2 regions of the Halomonas chromatireducens genome follow, and region 1 is predicted to be linked to the other one. Evidence: predicted binding sites of a transcription regulator. Region 1 holds the regulator's gene; the other holds the start of a gene.
What was found. Region 1 encodes PhoB, which activates phosphate uptake and scavenging genes when phosphate is short. Its sites were predicted from a motif close to TGTCATANNNNTGTCANA; they were not measured.
Positions count from the first base shown of each region.

Region 2: a site for PhoB is predicted at 5,183-5,200, ahead of hexR (transcriptional regulator HexR). Genes of this name have one in related genera too.

Region 1 is NZ_CP014226.1:3,304,130-3,311,452, forward strand. Features, by position in the region: gene pstA (phosphate ABC transporter permease PstA) at 1-80, shown strand, start outside; gene pstB (phosphate ABC transporter ATP-binding protein PstB) at 100-957, shown strand; gene phoU (phosphate signaling complex protein PhoU) at 977-1,705, shown strand; gene phoR (phosphate regulon sensor histidine kinase PhoR) at 1,689-2,996, opposite strand; gene phoB (phosphate regulon transcriptional regulator PhoB) at 2,998-3,687, opposite strand; gene pstB (phosphate ABC transporter ATP-binding protein PstB) at 3,806-4,564, opposite strand; gene pstA (phosphate ABC transporter permease PstA) at 4,682-6,358, opposite strand; gene LOKO_RS15280 (ABC transporter permease subunit) at 6,374-7,323, opposite strand, start outside.
Region 2 is NZ_CP014226.1:2,426,281-2,433,603, reverse strand. Features, by position in the region: gene glmU (bifunctional UDP-N-acetylglucosamine diphosphorylase/glucosamine-1-phosphate N-acetyltransferase GlmU) at 1-253, shown strand, start outside; gene glmS (glutamine--fructose-6-phosphate transaminase (isomerizing)) at 264-2,096, shown strand; gene LOKO_RS11300 (undecaprenyl-diphosphatase) at 2,139-2,741, opposite strand; gene LOKO_RS11295 (sodium-dependent transporter) at 3,465-4,811, shown strand; gene LOKO_RS11290 (PA3496 family putative envelope integrity protein) at 4,881-5,081, opposite strand; gene hexR (transcriptional regulator HexR) at 5,293-6,156, shown strand; gene uvrD (DNA helicase II) at 6,777-7,323, shown strand, end outside.

The DNA of each region.
Region 1 (7,323 bases):
TGGTGGTGGTGCTTAACCTGACTGCAATATTTCTGCGCCATTATTTCAGGGCGCGTCACGGTGCGCTGTCGCGCCACTGACGGAGGATAGAGCCAAGCGATGCCCGAACTGCCGCTCTCACAGCCAAGCCAGCGATCGGATGCCACTCGTCTGGATTCGGATCGCCCCAACACAGCGGGGCCGATCATCGACTTCGCCCCCGACGTCAGTTGTCTCGATGTCGAGGGGTTGAGCCTGGCCTACGGTGGCAAGCCGGCGCTTCGCGACCTGACCCTGCGGGTGCCGCGGCACCGGGTCACGGCCTTCATCGGACCCTCCGGCTGCGGCAAGTCGACCCTGCTGCGGGCCCTGAACCGGCTCCACGATCTCAACGAGGCGGTGAGTCGGCAGGGCAGCATCCGCCTGGAGGGACAGGAGATCCATGCACCCGAGGTGGCGGTGGACGAGCTGCGGCGCCGGGTGGGGATGGTGTTCCAGGCACCCAACCCGTTTCCCATGTCGATCTACGAGAACGTGGCTTTCGGACTCCGGCTGCAGGGCGGCCTGACGCGGCGGCGGATGAACGACATCGTCGAGTGGGCGTTGGAGGCGGCGGCGCTGTGGGATGAGGTGAAGGATCGCCTGCGTGCCTCGGCCTGGTCGCTCTCCATCGGCCAGCAGCAGCGCCTGGTGATCGCCAGGACCCTGGCCGTTCGCCCCGAGGTTCTGCTGCTCGACGAGCCGGCCTCGGCGCTGGACCCGATCTCGACGCTGAAGATCGAGGAGCTGATTCGCAGCCTGAAGTCGCAGCTGACCCTGGTGCTGGTCACCCACAACATGCAGCAGGCAGCGCGGGTTTCGGACTACACCGCCTTCCTCCACGACGGTGAACTGGTGGAGTACGCCCCCACGGCCAGCTTGTTCACCAACCCGCGCCTGGCGCGCACCGAAAACTACATCACCGGCCGCATGGCCTGACGGTCACCAGGAGAGTCACATGGACATCACCAGCGACACCCATAGCCAGCATATCTCCCGGCAGTTCAATCAGGAGCTGGAGGAGCTCAAGACCCACCTGATGACCATGGGGGGGCTGGTCGAGAACCAGGTCCTGGAGGCGGTCAGGGCCCTGCTCGAGGGCGACAGCCGGCTGGCCGAAAAGGTCCGCGACAGAGATCGCCAGGTCAACGACATGCAGCTCAAGATCGACGACGAGTGTACCCGGGTGCTGGCGCGCCGGCAGCCGGCGGCGTCGGACCTGCGCCTGGTACTGGCGGTGATCCGTGCCACGGCGGACCTGGAGCGGATCGGCGACGAAGCGAGCAAGATCGCCCGCAACGCCCTGAGCCTGATCGAGAGCGGCACCACCGTGCGCGGACTGGTGGAAGTGCGCCACATCAGCGAGCACGTGCGCAAGATGCTGCGCGATGCGCTGACGGCCTTCGCCCGTTTCGATACCGAGCTGGCGCTGCAGGTGGTGCGCGAGGACGAGGCGGTAGACGACGAATACGGCAGCGCCATGCGCTCGTTGATGACCTTCATGATGGAGGACAACCGCGCCATCGGTCCGGTGCTAAGCGTGATGTGGATACTGCGTGCCCTGGAACGGGTCGGTGATCATGCCGACAACCTGGCGGAGTACGTCATCTACCTGGTCAAGGGGCTGGATATTCGTCACATGGACCCGGACCAGATCGATGAGGATGCGCTCAAGCGTCGTGGTTGAGGCGCGGTGAGACCAGCCGCCCTTCGGGAAAGACGCAGCGGAATAGCGCCCCCTGGCCGGGGCGCGTATCGATCTCCAGGTTGGCGTCGTGGCGCAGCAGCACATGCTTGACGATGGCCAGCCCCAGGCCGGTGCCGCCGGTGGCAGTGCTCCTGCCCTTGTCGACCCGGTAGAAGCGCTCGGTGAGCCGGGGCACATGCTCCGGGTCGATGCCGTCGCCGTCGTCTTCTACCTCGATACAGGCACCTGGGCCGCACGCCTTCCAGCGCAGGACGATCTGGCTGCCTGCCGGGGTGTAGCGCACGGCGTTGTAAGCCAGGTTCGATACCGCACTGCGTATCTCCTGTTCGCTGCCGAGCAGCGGCCGCTGCTCGTCGATTTCCACCGAGATCTGCTGCTGGCCGTTGGCGAGCGCTGCGGCATCGTGGCGGACGCTCTCGAGCAGCTCGCTCATGTCCAGCGGCGCGTGGTCGTCACCGCTCTGCTCGAGCTCCAGTCGTGACAGCAGCAGCAGGTCGTTGACCAGGCTCTGCATGCGCGTGGTCTGTCCCTGCATCTGGGCGAGGCTGCGGGCGAGGCGGGGTGGCAGCTGGTCGGCGTTGTCGGCGTAGGTCTCGAGATAGCCGGCCAGCACGGTCAGCGGGGTCCTCAGTTCGTGAGAGACGTTGGCGACGAAGTCGCGCCGCATCTGCTCCAGGCGATGCAGGCGCGTGATGTCCCGCGCCATCAACAGGCGCTCGTCGTCACCGTAGAGGGTGATCTGGATCTGCAGGACCATCCGCTCGTCGATGGGCGAGGGCAGCGTGAGGGGGTCACGGTAGTCGCGGGCATTGAAGTAGGCGACGAAGCGCGGATCGCGTACCAGATTTGTGATGTGCTGGCCGCGATCCTGGTGGGTGCGCAGGCCCAGCATGCGGTCGGCGGCGCCGTTCCACCACTCCAGGTCGCCATGCTGGTCGAGCATCACCACGCTGTCGCGCATGGCTTCGGAGGACTCCTGGATGCGCTTGAGCGTGGTACGTAGCCGCTCCTGGGTATGGCGCTGGCCTTTCTGATAGCGGTAGAGCCGATCGAACAGCTCCCCCCACAGGCCATTGGCGGCGGGTGGCTCGGCCTGGGGGTTGCGGGTGAGCCAGCGGTGAAGGGCGCGAAGCCGGCGCAGGTGGCGGTAAAGGTAGACGCCCATGCCGGCGGCAAGGCCGAGCCCGAAGGCCGAGAAGAACCAGCCGATCAGGCCGCCGGCCCCGGCCAACAGCCCTAGCCGCCAGATTTCATGGCTCCATAGGCGCATGTCAGACCTTGATGGAAAAACGGTAGCCGGTGCCACGCACGGTCTGGATCAGATGCTGGTGGTCATCGCCCAGGGCCTTGCGCAGGCGACGGATATGCACGTCCACGGTGCGCTCCTCGACATAGACATTCCCGCCCCACACCTGGTCCAGCAGCTGGCCGCGGGTATAGGCTCGCTCCTGGTGGGTCATGAAGAACTGCAGCAGGCGGTACTCGGTGGGCCCTATTTCCAGCGACTTGCCGTTGGCGCTGACCCGGTGGCTGACCGGGTCGAGCTCGAGCCCCTCGACCTCGACAAGGTCTTCCACCCCCTTCGGGGTGGAACGGCGCAGCACGGCCTTGAGCCGGGCCACCAGTTCCCGCGGCGAGAAGGGCTTGGTGATGTAGTCGTCGGCGCCGGCCTCGAGCCCCAGGATCTTGTTGTCCTCCTCGCCCTTGGCGGTGAGCAGGATTACCGGCAGCTCGCTGGTGGCGGTCTCGCGCTTGAGGCGACGGGCCAGTTCGATCCCGCTGGTGCCGGGCATCATCCAGTCGAGCAACAGCAGGTCGGGCTGGTGGTCGACGACCATGGCGTGGGCGGTCTGGGCGTTGTCGGCCTCGAGCACACGGTAGTCGGCCATTTCCAGGGCCACGGCAATCATTTCGCGGATCGGCGCTTCATCATCGACGATCAGAACGGTCTTGGCTGTCATTCGGGGCCTCTAGCTCAGTAGCGGGTCGATGACGATAACAGCACGATATCATGTCATTTCGATGACAGCGCTATCGCACCCGGCGACCCAATGGAAGTGACGACGGTGGGTGCCGGCATCATCCATAGCGTCCGGTGATGTAATCCTCGGTCTGCTTCTTCTCGGGCTCGGTGAAGATGGTGTTGGTCTCGCCGAACTCGACGAGGTCGCCCAGGTACATGAAGGCTGTGTAGTCGGAGACCCTGGCCGCCTGCTGCATGTTGTGGGTGACGATGAGGATGGTGTACTGCTCCTTGAGCTCGTGGATCAGTTCCTCGATCTTCAGCGTCGAGATCGGGTCCAGCGCCGAGGCCGGTTCGTCGAGCAGGATCACCTCCGGCTCGATGGCGATGGCCCGGGCGATCACCAGGCGCTGCTGCTGGCCGCCGGAGAGGCCGAAGGCGTTGTCGCCGAGCCGGTCCTTGACCTCGTCCCACAGCGCCGCGCCACGCAGCGAGCGCTCGACCACCTCGTCGAGCACCGACTTGCTGTTGACGCCCTGCAGGCGCAGGCCGTAGGCGACGTTCTCGTAGATCGACTTGGGAAAGGGATTGGGCTTCTGGAACACCATGCCCACCTTGCGGCGCAGCTCGGCGACATCCACGCCGCGGGCGTAGATATTCTCGTCGTCGAGCAGGATCTCGCCCTCGATGCGGCAGATGTCGACCAGGTCGTTCATGCGGTTGAAGCAGCGCAGCAGGGTCGACTTGCCGCAGCCCGAGGGGCCGATAAAGGCGGTCACCTTGTTGGCCGGGATATCCAGGTCGATGCCCTTGAGCGCCTGGTCCTTGCCGTAGAACAGGTTGAGGTCGCGCACCTTGAAGGTGGTCTTGCCCATGCCGAGCATGGCGTCGCGATGGCTGGCGGTGGTCATGGCTGACGTCATGGTAGTCATCTCTCGCCTCTTGGGTGTTGTGGCGACGGCCCAGGCCGTCGCCATGCAGTCGGGTTGGCGTCAATCGGACGCGGCGCGGTAGCGCTCGCGCAGCCGGTTACGGATGCTGATGGCGGTCATGTTGAGCACGATGATCAGGATCACCAGCACCAGCGCCGTGGCGTAGACCAGCGGCCGCGCGGCTTCGACGTTGGGGCTCTGGAAGCCGACGTCGTAGATATGAAAGCCCAGGTGCATGATCTGGCGATCCAGATGCACGAAGGGGAAGCTGCCATCCACCGGCAGCGTCGGCGCCAGCTTGACGACGCCCACCAGCATCAGCGGCGCCACCTCGCCCGCCGCCCGGGCAATGGCCAGGATCATTCCGGTCATCATCGCCGGGGTGGCCAGCGGCACCACCACCTTCCACAGCGTCTCGGACTTGGTCGCCCCCAGGGCCAGGCTGCCCTGGCGCACCGAGGAGGGAATCCGCGCCAGGCCCTCCTCAGTGGAGACGATCACCACCGGCAGGGTCAGCAGCGCCAGGGTCAGCGAAGCCCAGATCAGCGCCGGCGAGCCGAAGGTGGGCGAGGGCAGGCGGTCGGAATAGAACAGCTCATCGAGGGAGCCGCCCAGGGTGTAGACGAAGAAGCCCAGGCCGAACACCCCGTAGACGATGGAGGGCACCCCGGCGAGGTTGTAGACCGAGATCCGGATCAACTTGAGCAGCGGGCCCTGCTTGGCGTACTCGCGCAGGTAGATGGCCGCCAGTACGCCGAAGGGACTGACGATCAGCGACATCAGCAGCACCATGGTCACGGTGCCGAAGATCGCCGGAAAGATGCCGCCGGCGGTATTCGCCTCGCGGGGCTCACCGCTTACGAAGGCCCAGAACTGCTGCACATAGGCCGCCGCCTTGGCGCTCAGGCTCAGGCTGTTGGGCTGCACCGCGCTCACGATCTCGCCGACGCTGATCTCGACCTCCTCGCCACCGGCCACACTGGCCACCAGCACGTCCCGGCGGCTCGCCTGGCGCAGTACATCGAGCTCCTGGCGCAACACCTGGAACTCCGCCTGCAGCGAGGCGCCTTCGCTCTCGATGCGCTCCAGCGCATCGGCGAGTGCCTCCGGCGCGATATCCGGGTCACGCTGCAGTCCGCGCTGCTGCAGGCGCAGCGCTTCCATGCGCTCGCTGATTACTCCCACGTCGCGGCGCTCGATGCGACGGATCTCGCGAAACAGGTCATTGCCACGGGCGATGCGTTCCTGCAGCGCGTCCCAAAGTCCCTCGCCCTCGGCGACCACCTCGCCATTCTCGAGCAGCCGCAGCGGATAGCCGAAGAAGTCCCCCCACTCGCGGCGCTCCAGCACCATGGCGTCGGGGGGCGTCTGCCATTCGCTCATCTGCAGTTCGGGGTACCAGGCAAAGTCGCGTCCGGTGACGTCGCGGTTGCCCTGCTTGATCAGGTGGCGAGTCACCAGGTCGCCCTCGCCCAGTTCCGGCGGCACGGCGATGCCGGCATCCCGCGCCACCTGGACCGGAATGGTCTGGGAGCGCACGTGCTCGCCGACCACCATCTGGCCCAATCCCAGCTCAGGGTCACCGACCTGAAACTCGACGATCTCGGCCGGCCAGAAGTGGCTTAGGCCGCGCACGGCGATCAGGCCAATCAGGCCCACGACCATGATCACGGAGATCGCGACAGCCCCGGCATTCAGCCAGATCCAGGGGGCGCCGCTCTTGTACCATTGCTTCATCATCGACTCCTGGAATTAGAGACTGCTGTAGCGCTTGCGCAGGCGCTGACGAATGATTTCGGCCAGGGTGTTGACCACGAAGGTCATGGCCAGCAGGACCAGGGCGGCGAGGAACAGCACCCGGAAGTGGCTCGAGCCCACCGCGGTTTCGGTCAGTTCGACGGCGATATTCGCCGACAGGGTGCGCATGCCCTCGAAGATGTTGAAGTTCATGATCGGGCTGTTGCCGGTGGCCATCAGCACGATCATGGTTTCGCCCACGGCGCGCCCGAAGCCCATCATCACCGCCGAGAACATCCCGGGGCTGGCGGTGGGAAGCACCACGCCCAGCACCGTCTGCCAGCGGGTGGCGCCCAGCGCCAGCGAGCCCTGGGTCAGGTGGCGCGGCACGTTGAACACCGCGTCCTCGGCGATCGAGAAGATCGTCGGAATCACCGCAAAGCCCATGGCGATGCCTACCACCAGGGCGTTGCGCTGGTCGTAGACGATGCCGATGTCGGTCAACCACTGGCGCATATTGCCGTCGAACAGCCAGATCTCCAGGTGCGGGCTCATGGCCACACAGAACCAGCCCACCAGCAGGATCACCGGCACCAGCAGCGCCGCTTCCCAGCCCTCCGGCGCCAGCCGACGAATACCCTCCGGCAGTCGGCTCCAGACGTAGGCGAAGGCCAGCATCGCCAGCGGCATCAGCAGCAGTACGCTGAACACCGCGGGCAGGCTGCCCTCGATGAAGGGCGCCAGCCACAGGCCGGCGAGGAACCCGAGGATCACCGTCGGCAGTGCCTCCATGATCTCGATGGTCGGCTTGACCTTGCCGCGCAGCTTGGGGGTCATGAAGTAGGCGGTATAGACAGCTCCCATCAGCGCCAGCGGGGTGGCGAACAGCATGGCGTAGAAGGCCGCCTTGAGGGTGCCGACGGTGAGCGGCATCAGGCTCATCTTGGGCTCGAAGGCATCGGTGG
Region 2 (7,323 bases), 880 kb from region 1:
CGTCAACGTCGGTGCCGGTACCATCACCTGCAATTACGACGGCGCCAACAAGCATCGCACCGAGATCGGCGATGGTGCTTTCATCGGCTCCAATACCGCCCTGGTGGCCCCGCTCAGCGTGGGTCGTGGTGCCACCGTGGGGGCGGGGTCGACGATCAGCAAGGACGTGGCCGACCATGCGCTGGCGGTCTCCCGAGGCCGGCAGATCGCCAAGGCGGACTGGCCGCGGCCCACCAAGGCAAAGGATTACTGAGGAGAGCGCGATGTGTGGAATCGTTGGCGCCGTTGCCCAGCGCAATGTGCAGAATATCTTGCTCGAGGGGCTGCGGCGCCTGGAGTATCGCGGCTACGACTCGGCCGGCATGGCAGTGCTTGCCTCGGCGGGGCTGCAGCGCTGCCGGGCGCTGGGCAAGGTAGCCGCACTGGAACAGCGGCTTGTCGCCGAACCGCTGCCCGGTCACTGTGGCATCGCTCACACCCGCTGGGCCACCCACGGCAAGCCCAGTGAGGCCAATGCACACCCGCACGCCTCGGGGGATCGGCTGGCGGTGGTGCATAACGGCATCATCGAGAACCACGAGGTGCTGCGACACGAGCTCCAGGACGCCGGCTATGTCTTCGTGTCGCAGACCGACACCGAAGTGGTGGCCCACCTGCTGGAGCGTGAGTATCGTCTTGGCGACGGCCTGCTGGCATCGGTTCAGCGGGTGCTGAAGCGGCTGGAAGGCGCCTATGCCCTGGCTGTAGTACATGCCGATGAGCCCGACGTCATCGTCGGCGCGCGCAAAGGCAGTCCTCTGGTGGTGGGGGTGGGTATCGACGAGGCCTTCCTGGGGTCCGACCCGCTGGCCCTGCTGCAGGTCACCGACCGCTTCATCTATCTGCAGGAGGGCGATGTCGTTCGCCTTTCCGAGGGTGGCCACGTAGAGGTCGTCGATGAAGCCGGACGGCCGGCCGCGCGGGAGATCCAGACGTTCGAACACGCCGATGGCGCCGCCAGCAAGGGTGACTACCGCCACTTCATGCAGAAGGAGATCTTCGAGCAGCCGTCGGTGATCGCCGCGGCGCTGGAAGGCCGGCTGGGCGACAAGTCGGTACTGGTGGAGAGTTTCGGACCCGGAGCCGAAGCGCTGTTCGCGCGTGTCCGGCAGATCCATATCGTGGCCTGTGGTACCAGCTACCATGCCGGGATGGTGGCGCGCTATTGGCTTGAGCGCTATGCCGGGATTCCCGCCCAGGTCGAGGGGGCCTCCGAGTATCGTTACCGGACGGTGGTCGTGCCCGAAGGCACCCTCTTCGTGACGCTGTCACAGTCCGGCGAGACCGCCGACACCCTGGCCGCGCTGCGCTTTGCCCGCGAGCAGGGCTATCTGGGCAGCCTGGCGATCTGTAACGTGCCGGGCAGTTCGCTGGTGCGTGAATCCGATCTGACTCTGATGACCCAGGCCGGACCGGAGATCGGCGTGGCCTCGACCAAGGCGTTCACCACCCAGCTCACCGGCCTGATGCTGTTGACCCTGGCACTGGGTCGAATCAAGGGGCTTTCCTCCGATCTCCAGGCAGAGCTGGTGGCCGGGCTGCGCGGCCTGCCGCGGCTGGTGTCGCAGGTGTTGAAACTGGATGGCGAGATCGAGACGCTGTCGATGGCCTTTGCCGAGAAGAATCATGCGCTCTTTCTTGGCCGGGGCGTGCATTTCCCCATTGCACTGGAAGGCGCCCTGAAGCTCAAGGAGATCTCCTATATCCATGCCGAGGCCTATCCCGCCGGTGAGCTCAAGCACGGGCCCCTTGCCCTGGTGGATAGCGAGATGCCGGTCATCTCGGTGGCCCCCAACGACGAACTGCTCGACAAGTTGAAGTCCAATCTCCAGGAAGTGCGAGCCCGTGGCGGCGAGCTGTTCGTCTTTGCCGACGAAGCGGTGGGGCTGGAAGAGGAAGAGGGCATGCGCGTGCTCAGGCTGCCCCATGTGCATGATGCCCTGGCACCGATTCTCTATACCATTCCGCTGCAGCTGCTGAGCTACCACGTGGCGGTACTCAAGGGCACCGACGTCGACCAGCCGCGTAACCTGGCCAAGTCGGTTACCGTCGAGTAGCCCGTGAAGTCGCCCCGGGATGGCGCTGAGCCCGCATCGGGCTCAGCGCTGTACCCAGCCCCGGGCTATCAGCGGTGCAAAAAGCAGATGATAGAGTCGTCTCGCCACATGGTGATAGAAGGGCAGTATCAGCCAGTTGCGGCTGGCTCCTACCAGCAGTGCCATGGCCGCGGCCAGCAGGGTGGCGCCCAGCATGTCCTGGGGGAAGTGAACGCCGAGGAAGACTCGCGCCCAGGCCACGGGCAGAGCCAGGAGAAGCAGGTAGCGACCAATACGCCGGGTCTTGGCGTGCAGCATGAGGCTGAAGGCCATGGTCAGCATGATCGTCATATGGTTGCTGGGGAAGGCGGGGGTTGGCGAATGATCGAGAAAATGCTGCCCTAGCGGCACCATGAAAGGTCTGGGCGTCGGCCACAGATAGCCGATCAACCAGCTGGCCGCCAGGGCGAGCATCGTGGCGATAAAGGCTTCGAGGAGGGGCTGCTTGAGCCGGTCGCTGCCGCGCAGCCAGCCAATTACCAAGAGTGCAGGGATGAACCAGATCAGATAGACCGCACAGATCTCGGCCATCATCAGCCATTCTGGTTGGCTATCCGGAGCGGCATTGATGCGCTCGAACAGAACAAGGTTTAGATTCTTTCCCATGATTCACCACTGTTCCCAGACTGACGCCTCCGGTTGATGCTCCCCACGGCGCGGAAGGGCCATGCTGCCACCAGGCGAGCGGCGCTGCCTCTTCTTTTTGTTACAGAAAAAATGCAGATATGTCTGAACTGTATCCGTATTTTGCCCAGCGAGCCATTTGAGTGCCGTCATGGCACCTGTTGATAACTATTGATGGGTAGTCCCACACGGCTCGCTCCTCGTCCGCCGTTCTCATGACTCCTCAACCCCACCTGCTTGTGCCACTAGCGCGGCGGAAGCGCTGAAAGGCCCATTACACGCGTTTTACACGGGGGACAGCTTCCGTATCACACCGCCCGTTGGTGCAATCAGGCGGTTATCGGACACCATTCCACACTCAAAATAGAGCGATGCATCTTGTGGATAAAACGGGGGAAAACTCTATTTTCTCTTGTCCTTTCGGCACCTATTCATGGCGTCTCACCGTGGCGCCTACCCTCCATGCATGACCAGCCTCTCCTACCTTCTCTTCACCACCGGCGTGCCACGCTGGAAATGGCAGGTTCGACTCGCCCCGATCACTGCCGAAGAGCCGCATCGGATTGGTCAATCACTGGCCATCAGGCCATTTATCGGATAAATTTACCGATTAAATGGCAAAAATACCTCATTCAAACTGGTTATTTGTCTTGTTGCATATCAATAACCTCATCCAACGCTCGCATGTACAATAATAGGTGATTCATGTCGAAACTCGTCCACGCACAGTGGTCGTCGAAGATGACCTTCGTGCTAGCCGCTGCCGGCTCTGCAGTGGGGCTGGGCAATATCTGGCGGTTTTCCTACATGGTGGGAGAGAGCGGCGGCGCCGCCTTCGTATTGGTATATCTGGCCTGTGTCGCGGTGATTGGTTTACCGATACTCGTCGCCGAATGGATGATCGGGCGGCGTGGCCAGAACAACCCCGTCAATGCCATGCTGAAACTGGCGTCCAGCAGTGGTCAAACCAGGGCCTGGGCACTGGTCGGCGTCAGCGGTGTCTTGGCCGCCTTCCTGATCCTCTCCTTCTACAGCGTCATTGGTGGCTGGTCTCTCTACTACACCCTCAACTCCGTGACCGGCACTTTCACCGGCCAGGATGCCGACAGTGTCGGTGCTATCTTCGGTGGGCTGCTGGGTAGTCCCGGCGTGCTGCTGCTTTGGCATACCGCCTTCATGGCTCTAGTGATATGGATCGTTGCTCGCGGTGTGACCAAGGGCCTGGAAGGGGCCGTGCGCACGCTGATGCCGGCGCTGGTGGTATTGATGATCGTGCTGGTGGGCTATGGCATGACCACGGGGCACTTCGGTGAGGCGCTGGCCTTCATGTTCCGCCCTGACTGGGGCGCCTTGAGTGGCGATATCGTTTTGGCCGCCATGGGTCAGGCCTTCTTCACCCTGTCGTTGGGGATGGGCATCATGATGGCCTACGGCTCCTACCTGGGTGAGGACGTCAACCTGCTCGGCACGGCGCGTACGGTGATTATTCTCGATACCGTGATCGCACTGCTGGCGGGGCTGGCTATCTTCCCCATCGTCTTTGCCAACGGCCTCAGCGCCGGGGAAGGGCCGGGGCTGATCTTCGTCACCCTGCCCCTGGCCTTCGGCAACATGACCGGTGGCATGATCCTCGGGCTGATGTTCTTCCTGCTGCTGACCTTCGCCGCCCTGACTTCTGCGATTTCACTGCTGGAGCCGGTGGTGGAGTTCGTCGAAGAGCGATCGCCCCTGACCCGGGTGATGGCCACGCTTGCCGGCGGCGCTGCGGTCTGGGCGCTGGGTATCGCGGCATTGATGTCGTTCAACGTCTGGGACGAGTTCCTGATCTTCGGCCTCAATGTCTTCGACCTGCTGGATACCTTCACCAGCACGATCCTGCTGCCGCTGACCGGTCTTGGCGCCATCGTCTTCGTGGCCTGGTGCCTGGATCGAAAGAGCGTTGCCGCGGAGTTGAACCTGAGCGCCGGCAGCGAGACGCTCTGGTTTGTGGTGGCGCGCTATATTGCGCCGCTGGGCGTGATCCTGGTGTTTGTCAACAGCTTGCTGGGGTGACAGGTCCCTGAGCCCCGCCAGACGGGGCTTGAGTGACTGCCTTGGACGGCCGCCGGCAGGCGGCCGTCGTCAATGCTTTTCGTCTTCGGCCAGATCGGCGATATTTCGCTCCAGCTCCTTGAATTCGTTGTGCAGCTCGATGCCGCGGCGCGCCCGCAAATTGCGCTGAGCGGCGGTGCGTGAGCGTTTCTCGTGTTCGGCGACTTTCAAGCTCATGAAGATGTCGAGAAGCTCACTCTTGACGGAAGTTACGCGTTCGATCTTGCTCATGATCGACTCTCCCTCTTCTTCTTTATCGTCTCTTCTTGCCTACGGTTGTCGGCATGCCGTCACCCAGCTAGATGGCGGCCAAGCTTTTCTACTATACCCTACTTGACAGGATGATGACTAAGTGGGTCATTTCACGCAGCAGGGCGAAATTCCATATCGCCTTCGTGATGGGGCATACTGAACCCTGCGACTGCCAACCAAGGAGTTCAGCGTGAGCCGCGCCCTGTTCGATGAAATGAGACGCCGCATGGAGCACTTTCGCCGCTCCGAGCAGAAGGTGGCGCGCTATGTCCTGCGCAACCCAGATGAAGTCATCCACATGCGCATCGTCGATCTGGCTACCGAGGCCAAGGTCAGCGAGCCGACCGTGGTGCGCTTTTGCCGGGCGCTCGGTTGCAATGGCTTTCAGGACTTCAAGCTCAAGCTTGCGCAGATGCTGGCTTCAGGAAGCCAGTTCGCCCAGTTCTCCATGAACGACGACGATTCGGTAGCCGAATTCTCCCAGAGCATCTTCGATTCCACCGTGGGCACCTTGCTCTCTGTGCGTGATCGACTGGATAACGAAGCCTTGAGCCGGGCGATCCAGGCGTTGGCCATGGCCAACCGGGTGGAGTTCTATGGCTTCGGTGCATCCGGTGCGGTTGCCTTCGATGCCCAGCACAAGTTCTTTCGTCTGCAGATATCTACCGCCGCCTACGCCGATCCGCACATGCAGAACATGTCGGCGGTGACCCTCAAGGAGGGAGATGTCGTCGTGGCGATCTCCCAGACCGGCCGGACCCGGGCGTTGGTCGCCAGCGTGCGCCTGGCCCGCGAGGCGGGTGCCACGGTGATTGGCCTTTGCCCCAGCGGTTCGCCGCTCTCCGAGGAGGTGACCCTGCCGCTTTATATCGACGTCCATGAGGACACCGAGATATACACCCCGATGAGTTCGCGCATCGCCCATCTGGTGTTGGTCGACGTGCTGGCTGTCGGGGTGGCCAAGACCCGCGGCCCCCGGCTCGCCGAGCAGCTCAAGGCGGTGAAGAAGAGCCTGACGCCGCTCAGGTTTCCGGAGCAGGAAGGCAAGCCGTAGCCCAGCGTTGGGGATAACACTGCGGCCTCCGCCAAGGCGCCTGACGGCGCCGGTCGCGATGGGAACCAGCGCTCCAACAGTTGCTTTCTCCACGGAAGGAGCTACACCGCTGTAGGAGCAGCTTTAGCTCGCGACTGGAGGCGAAAGCCTCCCGGCGGGGTTGCCAACGTTCGCGGCTATCACCGGCGTTTCAGCCTCCGCCAAGGCGCCTGACGGCGCCAGTCGCGATGGGAACCAGCGCTCCAACAGTTGCTTTCTCCACGGAAGGAGCTACACCGCTGTAGGAGCAGCTTTAGCTCGCGACTGGAGGCGAAAGCCTCCCGGCGGGGTTGCCAACGTTCGCGGCTATCACCGGCGTTTCAGCCTCCGCCAAGGCGCCTGACGGCGCCAGTCGCGATGGGAACCAGCGCTCCAACAGTTGCTTTCTCCACGGAAGGAGCTACACAGCTGTAGGAGCAGCTTTAGCTCGCGACTGGAGGCCGGAGGCCTCCCGGCGGTGTTGCCGGTGCCTGACGATAACCACTGAGGTTGCCGCCTCCTCCAAGGCGCCCGCCGAGTCTTATGCGTAGTCAGGATATGCTAAGCTGAGCGCTCATTTTTCCAGCGGCAGTACCCTTCCCATGGACGACGTCACGGCGATTCTAGATCAGTTGAACCCGGCTCAGCACGAGGCGGTCAGCGCTCCCCAGGGCAACATGCTGGTGCTGGCCGGGGCGGGGTCCGGCAAGACCCGTGTGCTGGTGCATCGCATCGCCTGGCTGATGCAGGTCGAGGGCCTGTCGCCCTACGCCGTGCTTGCCGTGACCTTCACCAACAAGGCCGCGAGGGAGATGCGCACCCGCCTCGAGGCGCTGCTGGGGCTGTCGCTGCGCAACGTCTGGGTCGGCACCTTCCACTCCATCGCCCATCGCCTGCTGCGTACCCACTGGCAGGACGCCCGCCTGCCCCAGCACTTCCAGATCATCGACAGCGACGACCAGCTTCGCCTGGTCAAGCGCCTGCTCAAGGAGAATCACGTCGATGACGAGCGCTACCCGCCTCGCCAGGTGCAGTCCTTCATTTCCGGCTGCAAGGAGGAGGGGCTGCGGTCGCATCAGGTGGATGCCCATGGCGATGCCTACCTGGCACAGATGGTGGATCTCTATGAGCGCTACCAGCTGACCTGTG